DNA from 4 places in the Sporosarcina sp. FSL K6-1540 genome. Region 3 is predicted to be linked to each of the others. Evidence: riboswitches for the same ligand, from Rfam matches in the RefSeq annotation. Region 3 holds a riboswitch; each other region holds the start of a gene.
What was found. Region 3 has a riboswitch for thiamine pyrophosphate ahead of MKY15_RS13435 (acetylornithine deacetylase). Riboswitches for the same ligand answer to the same signal wherever they lie in the genome.

Region 1 (3,175 bases), 490 kb from region 3:
GACGATAATTGTATGTTCGATTTGAGCCACAAGAGATTTGTCTGGTGTAATGAACGTCCAGCCATCCCCTGATTCAATAATATGCTCTGCTTTTTCAGAGATAAACGGTTCAACTGCGAGAACCATTCCTTCTTTTAGAAGCGTCTTATCCCATGCGTCATAATAATTGAGTACATGCGAAGGTTCTTCGTGCAACGCTTTACCGATGCCGTGGCCAGTCAAGTTTTTGATGACTTTTAAGCCATTTTCTTTTGCTTCGCGTTCAACTGCTTTACCAATTTGGTTTAAGCTTGAACCTGCTTTAACTTTTGTCATTGCACGTTCAAATGCACTCTTAGCCACATCACATAATTGTTGTTTCTTATTATCGGGTGTACCGACAACAAATGAAATGCCAGTGTCAGCAAAATAACCATTGTAGGAACCTGAGACGTCAATATTAACAAGATCTCCATCTTCTATCACGCGGGAACCAGGCATGCCATGGGCAACTTCACTGTTGACGCTGATGCATGTAAATCCAGGGAAATCATATTCTGCGATAGGACCTGAAATTGCACCTTTTTCTTCGAATAAGCGACCGCCGATGTCATCAATTTCTTTCGTCGTTTTACCAGGGACAGTTGCTTCTTTCATCGCTTCCCTGATTTCAGCAACAATTTTGCCGATTTTCTTTAACGCTTCAATTTCCTGTTCAGTTTTTGCAATCATTATGTTCAAATCCTTTCTTCCGTTCATTCTTTTCCATACCATACTATATCATATGGAGCTGAACAAAAAAGCCTACAAACTTAAAAAACGTTTGCAGACTGTCGAATTATTTCTTTGGGATTGTCGTGCTTGTTACTTTTTTTTCTTTCATTACTTTGCGAACAATCGGATAGACGATAGGCGCCAATTTAATAGCGGTTTTTAATAATTTTCCAATATTCATTACGAATCACTCCTAAACACAGCATTTGTTACTTTTTTCCCGAATAGGTGGTTTTATAAACATTCACTTCAATACTTTAACACCTTGAAAAACATTCCAAATTAGAATTGCTATGAGCAAAACTCCATAAACTAGCATGAATAAGACAGGTGTTAATTGCCAAAAACCAAAGTTATCACTAGGCATTACATTCAGGTCGTAGGTAAAGGAAAACATTGAAAAAGAAAAAATGATAAATCCTGCAATAAGAAGTACGACAGGAACAAGATGTGAAACGAGAGAGCGCTTGGCATGGTGTTTTACTTCACGGTCATCCGAAACGAAATAAATAATGACGGGTATAAGTAAAGGGGTGAAGAAGACACTAAAGTAGCATAGGGCGGCTAACAGTTTATTGTTCGACACACGAATCCCTCCATTTTAGTTTAACTATATATATTGAGTAAATGAATCCCTAGATTAAACTTGGCGAAGAGGCCATACAAGGGTTAACTGGAGCCTGAGATTGGCGGCATCTCCTAGCGCCGCAGCGAATTTAATGGAATTCTTAATTTCAACATATGTAGGATAATTATCATCCCTGTTAATCATCTTGCTTATAGGATCCCCATCTTATACAATGAACTAGACAACTAAATTACTGGAACCACAGGGGGAGCCTATTTGGCTGAGATTGGACAGCACGTCCTGACCCTTAGAACCTGTAAGATTATTCTTGCGTAGGAATGTGGATGGAAATTGACATATTCGATGTCCCATCTATTTCGGGATGTCTTTTTTTATGCCCACATCTTTCGCTGAGCTAGGAAAGGGATGAATTAATTTGGATCGGAAAAGACTTCAACTTTTACTTGAAATAGCTATTTTAGGTGCAATTTCATTTGTACTTGATCAGATTGGTTTTAAAATGCCACAGGGTGGCTCGGTTACGCTGTCAATGTTGCCGATTGTTGTCATGGCATTTAGATGGGGGATTGCAGGCGGTATGCTGACTGGCTTCGTCAGCGGGTTATTGCAACTGATGATGGGAGGCTATGTCTTTAATATAATACAGGCTGCGCTTGATTACTTCGTGGCGTACACGTTGGTTGGAGTGGCAGGTGTTACACTTGCATGGCTGTTAAGTAGTAAAGTAAAAGGCAACAAAGGCTCAATGGTTACAGCAATCGTTGTGGGGACAGTTATCGGTGGCCTACTTCGATACTTGATTCACTTCATTGGTGGAATTGTATTTTTTGCATCTTATGCACCTGAGGGACAGCCCGTATGGCTCTATTCACTCGTATACAATGCAAGTTACATGATACCTTCAATAATATTATCAGCAATTGTTGCGTCAATATTATTCACTACAGCACCGCGTCTTTTAGAGAGAAAATAGAAAATCGCCGTTCTGCCCAATGTGGGAGGACGGCGATTTTTTTAAAGGTAAGAAAGTATAAGTTGTTCTACATGGATCGATGTCTAGACTCCAGACGCCAGCCCCTGGGCCCACACGAAGTGGGTCATGCAGTGGGGAGGGATTGAGCTACATCCCTCCTTGTTGCGACAGGATGTCGCGATTTTAGACTGCCTTCCTTTAATTTCAGTCTTGCCGAAAAGGCAAAGACCGCCTTTGTCTTCAAGTCTTTCAGCGCTTGTCGGGGCTAAACAGCGTCTTGCACTTTTATTTAGGTGTGAATGACTTTCGTCTGAAGAACATGAATCCTGCGATTGTAGCTGCAAGAAATAGGGCTGCGGCAGAGACGAATAGTTCATCAGCACCGTTTTTTACAGTGATACCTATAAATGCCCATATGAAGACAGCACTAAATGCTATATCCGCGTAATGGTATAAAAAATGAAGTGCAATAGCGGTTGCGATAGTCAAGTAGATGACGGTCCATAGCGGGTCACTTAGTCCCCAACCAGACCATTCATGCAAAGTAAGGACGTAACTGATATTTGCAATGGTCGCGACAAAAACCCATCCTAGATAGACAGCAATCGGAACTCTACCATGAATATGACTATTTTTTATAGAATAAGTAAAATAAATGGTTAACAGTGTTAAAAGAAGAAGCAGGTTGATAATAATTGTCCATCCGAAGAAACCAAAATGCCAAAGCAAAATCCAAGTGATATTTAATAGGCAGCTGAGCACAAACAAAACTACCCTCCGATTGAATAATGCATGATTAATGTTTACTGTGTTGCGCATAAAGCCGTATAACCAGATAGCGAGAAGCAGATAAATAACGG
Region 2 (3,175 bases), 270 kb from region 3:
ACTTACTGGGTGCAACAAAATATGTTCCATCGTCCCTACAACCGTCCGCATATCATGCTTTGGCTTCAACTCCCGTTTCTCAACAGATACCTGCCCTGCAGCGTCAAGTTCGATAATTAGAAACCCTTTATTATGATGTTCTTCTGATATCGAATATTTCATTGGCGAACCCGCAAATCGCACTGTTTCATTTAACACATAATGTGCCTGATGTAGGTGGCCAAGTGCAGTATAATTAAATCCTTCGAAAAGATGCGCCGACACATATTCTGCCCCACCAATTGCCAACGGTCGTTCGGAGTCACTCGTGTTATTTTCACTTTCTCCGTGAGGTGTCACAAAAGCATGTCCAACAAATACATGTCGGACCCCCTCTGCCATTTGTTCACGGATAGTTGCCGTCACTTTCTTCATCGCATCGTTATGGTTCACAATCGTTTCATCTTCGTGCAAATGTTTTACAACAGAAGGATCCGCAAATGGTACGAGATGGAAATGAACCTCACCGTAGTCATCTGACAAAACGACCGGTTCGATTACTTTCGTCATCTGACCTGCAATATGGTAGCCATTTACTCGCATCAATCCGCTTCCAAAATGGAGGCGTCCCGGGCTATCATGGTTTCCTCCAATCGCTAGGACAGGTATTCCAAGTTCCATAGTAATTTTTCCAAGCACTTCGTCAAGTAGTGCAATCGCTTCTGTAGGTGGCACCGCACGGTCATACAAATCGCCTGCGATAACGACCGCATCTGGCTTCTCTTTTTTGACTGCCTCTACAAATTGATCAAGCACATAACGCTGTCCTTCTGTCATATATATACCTTGAACGAGCTTGCCTAAATGCCAGTCCGCTGTATGGAAAAATTTCAAATTCATTTCCCCCTTCAATACTTTTTCTTTCTACTTTACAGGATAATTCTCGTAAAAGGAAACATACATTCCTTTCTAACTTTTCACAAAGTTAAGGTTGACCTTCTATTTTTAATATGCTTATAATGGGGATGAGTCCAATTTCATATGATCCACCGCTAGGGGTGCTCTAACAGAGCTGAGAGAGGCATGTGCCTTGACCCTTATAACTTGAACTGGTTAATACCAGCGTAAGGAAGAGGTGCTGACACAATAATTCTGCCGGTCTATTTTCCGGGATACTTTTGATTGTCTACAACCCACTTCTTCTTCAAGGAGTGGGTTTTTTGGTTTTCAAGAATACAAAGGGAGTGTTGATATCATGAAGTTCACTGACCGTTTGTTAGAAAAGACGTTACCAATCTGGAGACAGAATCATAGCCATCCGTTCGTACAAGGAATTGGCGATGGGACGCTTGATCCGGATAAATTCAGGTTTTATATGGTACAGGATTACTTGTATTTGATTGATTATGCAAAACTGTTTGCGATTGGGGCTGTAAAAGCCGACGACTTGGAAACGATGGGCAAATTCGCGACACTACTCGATGGGACGCTGAACAAGGAAATGGCCCTGCATCGAAGCTACGCACTGCGGTTCGGCATTTCTGAACAGGAACTTGAAAACGCTAAGCCGTCACCAATTGTTCTTGCCTATACACACTACATGTTACACGTCTGTCAAAATGGAACCGTTGCGGAAGTGATGGCTGCTCTGCTTCCTTGCGCATGGAGTTACTGGGAAATCGGTAAGGAGCTAAATGCTATTCCAGGTGCTGCCGATCACTCGTTATATGGCGATTGGATTCAGATGTATTCTTCGGATGAATTCAAGGAACTTGCGGGCTGGTGTATTGATTTAATGAACAAATCAGCAGAAGGAAAACCGGAGCATGAACTGTTAAAGCTCGAGGAGATCTTCCTCAATACAACTCGTTATGAATATATGTTTTGGGATATGGCAAATACAAAACAAATGTGGGCTGGAGTTGAAATGATAAATGCTATCGTTTGACGGTGTTTCATTCACGTACGAATCAGGCAACAGCATACTCGATAATCTGTCATTCAACATTCTTCCCAGTGAGTTTATTTCGATAATTGGTGTTAGCGGTTCCGGTAAAAGTACGATTTTTCGTCTTGTAACCGGATTAGATGAACCCTCAGGGGGTACCATTTCTCTTGAAGGGAATCCAAATACTCAGCGCCTTGGAAAGGTCGGCTATATGCCACAACAAGATTTGTTACTGCCTTGGCGAACCATTTTAGAAAATGCATGTCTTCCGCTTGAAGTAGCCGGATTAGATAAGAAGGCCGCCAAGGAACAAGTACAACCATTATTACAAGAGTTCGGTCTTGGTGGAACAGAGGATAACTATCCAGGAGAACTTTCGGGTGGAATGAAGCAGCGCGTCGCTTTCTTACGCGCTGTTCTTTCTGGCAATTCCCTACTATTGTTGGATGAACCGTTTTCAGCACTCGACGCCATCACCCGACTGGCTATGCAAGAGTGGCTCATCAATCTGTGGGAAAAGCGCAAATCAACTGTCCTTTTCATCACACATGACGTAGAGGAAGCACTGTTTCTGTCAGACCGTATTTTTCTGTTGCAAAACAAACCTGTCACTTCATTCGTGGAAATCGAAGTGCCTCTTGAAAGACCTCGAATAAGAAACGATTTACATCGCGCTGAAATGCTCGAGCTAAAAGAACTGCTTATCGGCAAGCTCAGAAGTGAGGTTTCGCTGTGAAAAATACGGCTTCCTTAGTAATCATTGCAGGATTTCTAAGTATCTGGGAGTTGGGTGCACGCCTTTACGGTAAGGCGTTCATTCTCCCTTCCCCTATACAAATTTTTATACGTTTTTGGGAACTGAGGGAAGTATTATTGTTGAAACATCTACCGGTTACTTTGATGACGATTATTATCGGCCTAGCCATTTCGATTATTTCAGGAACAGCAATTGCAGTGCTAATGTCTTCCCGTCCAGGCATACGAAAAGCGCTCTATCCAATTCTCATTGCATCTCAAATGGTTCCTATTATTGCGCTTGCACCTATTTTTGTACTGTGGTTTGGTTACACAATTTGGAGCAAAGTTGCTGTTACTGTGCTCATCACATTTTTTCCGATAACAGTGAATACATTCGATGGTTTATCGTCAGGAAAAAAAGATATACAAGAACTTTTTTTGACGATGGGTGCTTCAAAAAAGGATATTTTCTATAAATATTCCGTACCAACTGCCCTCCCTCATTTCTTT
Region 3 (3,175 bases):
TACATGCGTCAATTGCTCGGTGAAAAAGAGGCACTGTCTTATGCTCAGGTTGGAACAACATTATTATCTGTGCATACGTTAAATTCAAAAGGCAATGACATTGTAGATCAGTGGTATATGAATGCGGATGACCAATTATTTGCGAATGAAGAGAATATGGAGAGCTGGATGCTTGAGTCAGCTAAGTATTATAAAAAACGTAATAATTGGTACACGGCGGGTGGCCCATACAATAAAATGGCGATAACCACAGAGCCAATGCCTGACACAGGGCAAGGATATGGGCGGAACTTACTTCTATTAAAAGAAGATCGTGCGCTGGTTTTATATAATGAGCAAGAGGATCGTTATTTTGAGAACTTAATTTACAACTCATTTGTTAACTTGAAGAATTTCAAAGGTGACAAAGATTATTGGGAAACAGAAGTTACAAGCACCTATTTGAAAGATTTATATGACATTACAGCTCCATTCATTGATACACGTTTTAATGAGCAAATCGCGCTTTTCTACTATAATAGTGGTGCTGATTTTGGAATTGAGAATGCGAAAGAGCCATTGCGTAATTATGCTGACTTACTAGTCTCACAAAAAAGTAAAGGAAACGTCATTCCTGTGAATGACGAGTCTTACTACATCGCGGATTACTTCCCGATTGCACAGCAAGTAACGACACATGCCTCTATGAATCATGTGTTGGGCGGTATGAACGTTTTACTCATGGCTTATAATGAGTTCGGTGATCAGAAGTATTTAGATACAGCGCAGGCTATACAAACAGCGATTGTAGCGGATAAAGATGATTGGATTCGTGATAATGGCGATATTTGGTATCGTATTTCCGCATTACGTGACTATAAAGGCGATGATTACAAGCATCTGACTTTAGAGGATTTAATAAATTCGTACAAACTTTGGAAAGATATTGATCCGACGTATTTGCCTTTATTAGAAGAAATGATTGCTTCAAAAGCTTCGTTTTTATCGAATGAAAATTTAGGTTACACAACTAAAATAAAGAACGGGTTACGTGATATCGACTTATCGAACTATCTTCCTAAAGGGGAAGAAAGAACAGATGCATTGTGAAGAAGAAAAAACTAAATAGATACTGCTAGGGGAGCCGTTTAGGCTGAGACACATCATAGATGTAAACCCTTCGAACCTGATCTAGTTCATACTAGCGTAGGGAAGCAGCTGAAACTCTACACTCAATGTCTTTATATACGTAGAAAACAGCCGCCTTCCGATTATGGAAAGCGGCTGTTTTCTGTTCCAGTGTATATATGTTGAACAAATGAAATAAAGATAGTGAACTGCGCGAAGGCGCATTACAAGGGCTAGCGCCGTAGTGAATTCAATGGAATTCTTTATTACAACGTATATAGATTCACCTACCAAAAATATAGATAAGGGATGGATGAGTAAAATGGAAAATAGAATTAGTAACCTAGTTGATGAACGTCTAGAGGAGTTAGTGCAATTGCTAGCGGACCTCGTTCGTTTCCCGACAGTTAGTCCACCGGCAAGAAATACAACAGGCGTACAGCGGTATATTCAAGATTTTTTAGCACAAGAAAAATTTGAAACGGTTAGTTGGGATGTATTTCCTGGCGACCCGAACGTTGTAGGCGTTAAAAAGGGAACGGATGGAAACCTGTATAACAGCCTAATCATTAATGGACATATAGACGTTGCGGAAGTGGGGGATGAAACAGAGTGGACTGTGCCTGTCTTTGAACTAACGACTAAAGATGGCAACGCATATGGGCGAGGAACATCCGATATGAAAGGTGCAGTAGCGGCGACTTTACTAGCCGTTAAATTATTAAACGAACTAGGTGTGGAACTGAAAGGTGATTTGCAAATTCAGACTGTCATTGGGGAGGAAGCGGGAGAGGCTGGAACACTTTCATGTATGGAAAAAGGCTATACAGCAGACTTTGCACTTGTAGTCGATGGCAGTGATCGTCAAATCCATGGTCAGGGTGGTGTGATTACCGGCTGGATAACGATTAAAAGTAAGGAAGTTTTCCATGATGCAATGAGGATGAGTATGCTTCATGCAGGCGGTTCGGTTAATGGGGCTAGTGCGATAGAAAAGATGATGAAGGTTATTGCTGGATTACAAGATTTAGAACGTCACTGGGCTGTGACAAAAAAATATCCGGGTTTTGCGCCTGGCACCACTACTATTAATCCAGCAGTTATAGAAGGAGGAAGGCATGCAGCTTTTGTGGCGGATGAATGTCGGCTCTGGATCACCGTTCATTTCTATCCGAATGAAACCTATCAATCTGTAACAAAAGAAATCGAAGAGCATTTGAACCATGTAGCAAAAGCAGACACGTGGTTAAGAGAAAATCCCATTCACTTTCGCTGGGGTGGAAAATCAATGATTGAAGAACGTGGAGAAATATTTCCGGCGCTTGAAATGAATGCGGACCATGCAGCTGTTCAACTTCTTGCGCATTGTCATGAACAAACCGAAAAAAGTCCTGCAATAATAGGTATGTCGAGATCAGTAACAGATGCGGGCTGGCTAGGAGCAGCAGGAATTCCAACTGTTATCTATGGTCCTGGAAAGTTGGAAGAGGCACATTCAGTCGATGAAAAGATAAACATTGAAGAATTAGTGGTATTTACCAAGACGCTTATGTTATTTATAAATGAGTGGTGTAATACGAAAAAATAGGAGTGCAAGTAATCTCCCCATTCATCTACTACTATTAAACTGTTACATGTTGAACAAATGGATGCCTATATAAACTAAGCGAAGGCGCCTTACAAGGGACAGCCTAAACCTTAAGAAAAGCTTAAAAGTCTACGTTTGACTTGTACATTTGCGGCTAGCTTTGGACGAAATGATTACAACACCTTTACCGCGGGTTAAATGTGGCTGGAAATGCCAGCTACACTCTTTTCGGTAATCCTGTTACAACTAACTGTCCACCACATACCTACAATGTTTAAGTGGAAAATGCAACTACTTTGGAAGATGGAAGAATAACTACCTTTCTATAAAAGTTGCAAGTGCCCGAAGATGAAATTTCGGGCACTCTGCTGCATTTAACAAGCTTTCCTTACTTACTTTGGCAAAAATCATACAAGTAACAATGTGATGCCATATAGAAAGTGACCCTTTCTAAAATACAAAAAGGAAATACTATAGAGT
Region 4 (3,175 bases), 960 kb from region 3:
TAGATCTGCCTTATGCAAAACGGTTTGTATTTCAAACAGTTTCTTTTTCATCCGCACACCACACCCCTTACTTGGAAGTGTGGTATATTTCGCGAGCAGTTAAACATTACATTTCAATACCTGTTAATGAAAGAAGGACCGCACCTTTTAAACGACTTGCTGCTTCTCCAGGATCTTCTTCTCCAGAAATTGCAGAAATAACCGCTACCCCTGACGCACCCGCTTTAATGATAGCACTGGCTCTGCGTTCTGAAATTCCACCAATCGCAACAATAGGTAAACCAGGTAACAACGATGCCACCTCCCTAATTGTCTCGATACCAATAACCGGTTGCGTATCCATTTTCGTCTGTGTCTCATAAACTGGACCTAGACCGATATAATCAGCCCCTGCATCAGCTGCCGCAATCGCTTCTGTTACATTATGCGTAGAAACACCTATTAGCATGTCTGGACCAACCTTGTCACGCACTGCTGAAATATATCCGTCTTCCTGCCCGATATGAATACCGTCTGCACCAATTTCAATCGCAAGACCTATATCATCATTGACAATGAAAGGTACACTATATTGTTCACATAATTGCTGACACGCTTGTGCAAAAGCCTTCAATTCTTCACCCGTTAATGCACCAGGCCCTTTTTCACGTAATTGAAAGCTCGTTATACCACCCTTTAGCGCCTCTTCTAAGACATGTAACGGGTCGCGTCCCGCCAAATTCACTGTACCCATGATGAAATATAAGTTAACTGTTTGCTTATCCATAAACTACAACCCCTTCCATTGTCTTGTTACCGCGGCGTCCATATGCCCAGTGATTCGTCGGACCATGGCCGCCACCAATTTTAAGTCCATCTTCAATTGCTGCGTGGATAAAACATTTTGCAGAAACAACTGCATTCGCTGACGTTTCCCCATTTGCCAAAAACGCTGTCAGTGCCGCCGAATACGTACACCCTGTTCCATGCGTATCTTTCGTATCAATCCATGGTGCGCGAACCGAGAACCGTTCCCCGTCAGCCCCCATGAACAGATCTTCCGCATAAGGCGCTTCTTTCCGGTGGCCCCCTTTAATAAGAACCGCCCCCGCGCCCAACGCTATTATATGTTTCGCCGCTCGTTCTATGTCTTCATTCGTCTTTATTTCCATTCCTGCAAGCACTTCTGCTTCTGGAATATTAGGTGTAACAATAGCTGCAAGAGGTACAAGTACAGTCTTCAACGCTTCAACCGCCTGTCTTTCTAGCAATGAAGCACCCCCTTTCGCAATCATTACCGGATCAATGACAAGTGGAATTCCGCTCCAATGAAACGCCTCTCCCACTGCATAGATAATTTCTGTCGAAAAGAGCATCCCTGTCTTAATCGCTTTAACATCAAAATCTTCAATAACTGCCTGTATTTGCGCTTTAATAATAGCGGTGTCAACCGGCTGTATCGCCGTCACTCCAAATGTATTTTGCGCTGTCACCGCTGTCAGTGCCGACGTACCGAAAACACCCAATTCTTGGAACGTCTTCAAGTCTGCCTGAATACCCGCACCACCACCACTATCCGACCCCGCAATTGTCAATGCCACACGTACCATTCGATTCGCCACCCTTTTATTTATACTAAAAAGCCGCTTCCCGGTGGCGTAAGAAAGCGGCTAGCCATTTAACTATTCGTAAAAGGCGTACCCACTTTCCTACGCCGGTATAATCCGGATCAGGTTCCAAGGGTCCGCGCATTCATGCACGTCTCAGCCTAAAAAAGGCTCCCCTAGTGGTTGTTAAACTATTCAGCTTTGTAGCAAGTGTAACATATCTAGTGTGAGATTGTGGGAATGTTTGGTCCATTTTCAATAGAAGCATAGAGTAATGGAAATAAAAACCCCCATCAAATAGGTTCAATATATATAATAAACTCGTTTCACGTGGTAACAGTTTATTCCATTCTATCGTCGATAAGAGTATAGTTAGTGACATAAACAGAAAGAAGGCGCAGTTTATGCATAAAGCAGACAGCAGACCGAATAATCCCGACAAATCCATGTGGATCAGTCTTTTCGGGACACTCGTTATTATTGCAGTGGTCATTATTACTAATCTTACAATGGGTTAACATTCACTAAAACGTAGATAGGCCGACATCACAGCGGCCTGTTTTTTTATTCAGAACCCCAAATTCTTTCCACTTCTGAGTCCCCATCCTTAATCCGTATAACATACACGTCTGGATTCGTCAGTGCCTGCCACTGCCCAAAATCGAATCGTTCATCATAACAACTTAATAATAGCGCCATTAAATTCCCGTGTGTTACAAGCACTGTCCGCGAACCGTCACCCAGCTCATCCACAACATCACAGACCCTCGACATCGCTTCACTCGAAGATTCCCCACCCTCATATTTTAGATGAAGGTCAAAAAACGTATCTTCCAGCTTTATCAACCAATCCTCGAAATCCATTGAACTTAGCACGCGCTCCATAAGCCGACTATCCACCTCTACATGCAACTTCTTCCGCTCAGCTATAGGCCAGCCCGTCTGACGTGCACGAGAAAACGGACTCGTAATAATCCGATCCACTTCGATATCTTCGAAAAACGCTACAAGCTGACCCGCCTGCAGAATCCCTTCAGCAGTCAATTCCGCGTGTGGTGCCTGTCCTTCTGCGGAGCAATGACGCACGATGTAAATTATTTTTTCCATACCCGCTCCACCCCATTCTTCTTACTAAATAGACATACAGCCCATTCGTAAACTAGCTGTAGTCATCCCTATTACTCTTTTTCCCTTGTATGCTCCAAAGAAAACATCTCAATGTTTTAGATTCCTTAGAAATCACAACAAAAAGTGCCTGTACAATAAACCATCATGAAAATTTAAGCATTCATGGTGGTTTCTTATGCAGGCACTCACTATTATTTATTCATCTGGGCAAGGAAGTCAGCTAAAGGGTCTTCCTCTTCTACAACAGAGGTTTCTTCTGGCTCCTTTAACTGTTCCCAATCAAAATTATCCAGATCATCCTCTATGTTAATCAATTGATGTTCTGTTTCCACCTCAACGGCAGCGCTCGTTTCTTCCTGCAAATATAATGCTGCATTTACATCTATTGCATTGCTGTTCAATGATGCAAAGAGAGAAGCTGTGCGGATTGGATCGGACATCAACTGATAGACGATACTCCC

Region 1: it holds a riboswitch for thiamine pyrophosphate, as region 3 does, so the genes downstream of both, thiT (energy-coupled thiamine transporter ThiT) here and MKY15_RS13435 (acetylornithine deacetylase) in region 3, are expected to answer to the same signal.
Region 2: it holds a riboswitch for thiamine pyrophosphate, as region 3 does, so the genes downstream of both, tenA (thiaminase II) here and MKY15_RS13435 (acetylornithine deacetylase) in region 3, are expected to answer to the same signal.
Region 4: it holds a riboswitch for thiamine pyrophosphate, as region 3 does, so the genes downstream of both, thiD (bifunctional hydroxymethylpyrimidine kinase/phosphomethylpyrimidine kinase) here and MKY15_RS13435 (acetylornithine deacetylase) in region 3, are expected to answer to the same signal.

What each region holds. Positions count from the first base shown of each region.
Region 1 covers NZ_CP152018.1:2,344,883-2,348,057, forward strand. The annotation lists gene map (type I methionyl aminopeptidase) at 1-711, opposite strand, end outside; gene MKY15_RS10890 (hypothetical protein) at 818-934, opposite strand; gene MKY15_RS10895 (DUF4870 domain-containing protein) at 998-1,339, opposite strand; TPP riboswitch at 1,576-1,677, shown strand; gene thiT (energy-coupled thiamine transporter ThiT) at 1,758-2,315, shown strand; gene MKY15_RS10905 (tryptophan-rich sensory protein) at 2,601-3,175, opposite strand, start outside.
Region 2 covers NZ_CP152018.1:3,106,682-3,109,856, reverse strand. The annotation lists gene MKY15_RS14740 (exonuclease SbcCD subunit D) at 1-873, opposite strand, end outside; TPP riboswitch at 1,024-1,127, shown strand; gene tenA (thiaminase II) at 1,235-1,927, shown strand; gene MKY15_RS14730 (ABC transporter ATP-binding protein) at 1,914-2,663, shown strand; gene MKY15_RS14725 (ABC transporter permease) at 2,660-3,175, shown strand, end outside.
Region 3 covers NZ_CP152018.1:2,834,873-2,838,047, forward strand. The annotation lists gene MKY15_RS13430 (S-layer homology domain-containing protein) at 1-1,089, shown strand, start outside; TPP riboswitch at 1,107-1,209, shown strand; gene MKY15_RS13435 (acetylornithine deacetylase) at 1,430-2,695, shown strand.
Region 4 covers NZ_CP152018.1:1,875,650-1,878,824, reverse strand. The annotation lists gene MKY15_RS08535 (DUF3238 domain-containing protein) at 1-51, opposite strand, end outside; gene thiE (thiamine phosphate synthase) at 107-766, opposite strand; gene thiD (bifunctional hydroxymethylpyrimidine kinase/phosphomethylpyrimidine kinase) at 759-1,589, opposite strand; TPP riboswitch at 1,669-1,774, opposite strand; gene MKY15_RS08520 (histidine phosphatase family protein) at 2,151-2,693, opposite strand; gene MKY15_RS08515 (hypothetical protein) at 2,906-3,175, opposite strand, start outside.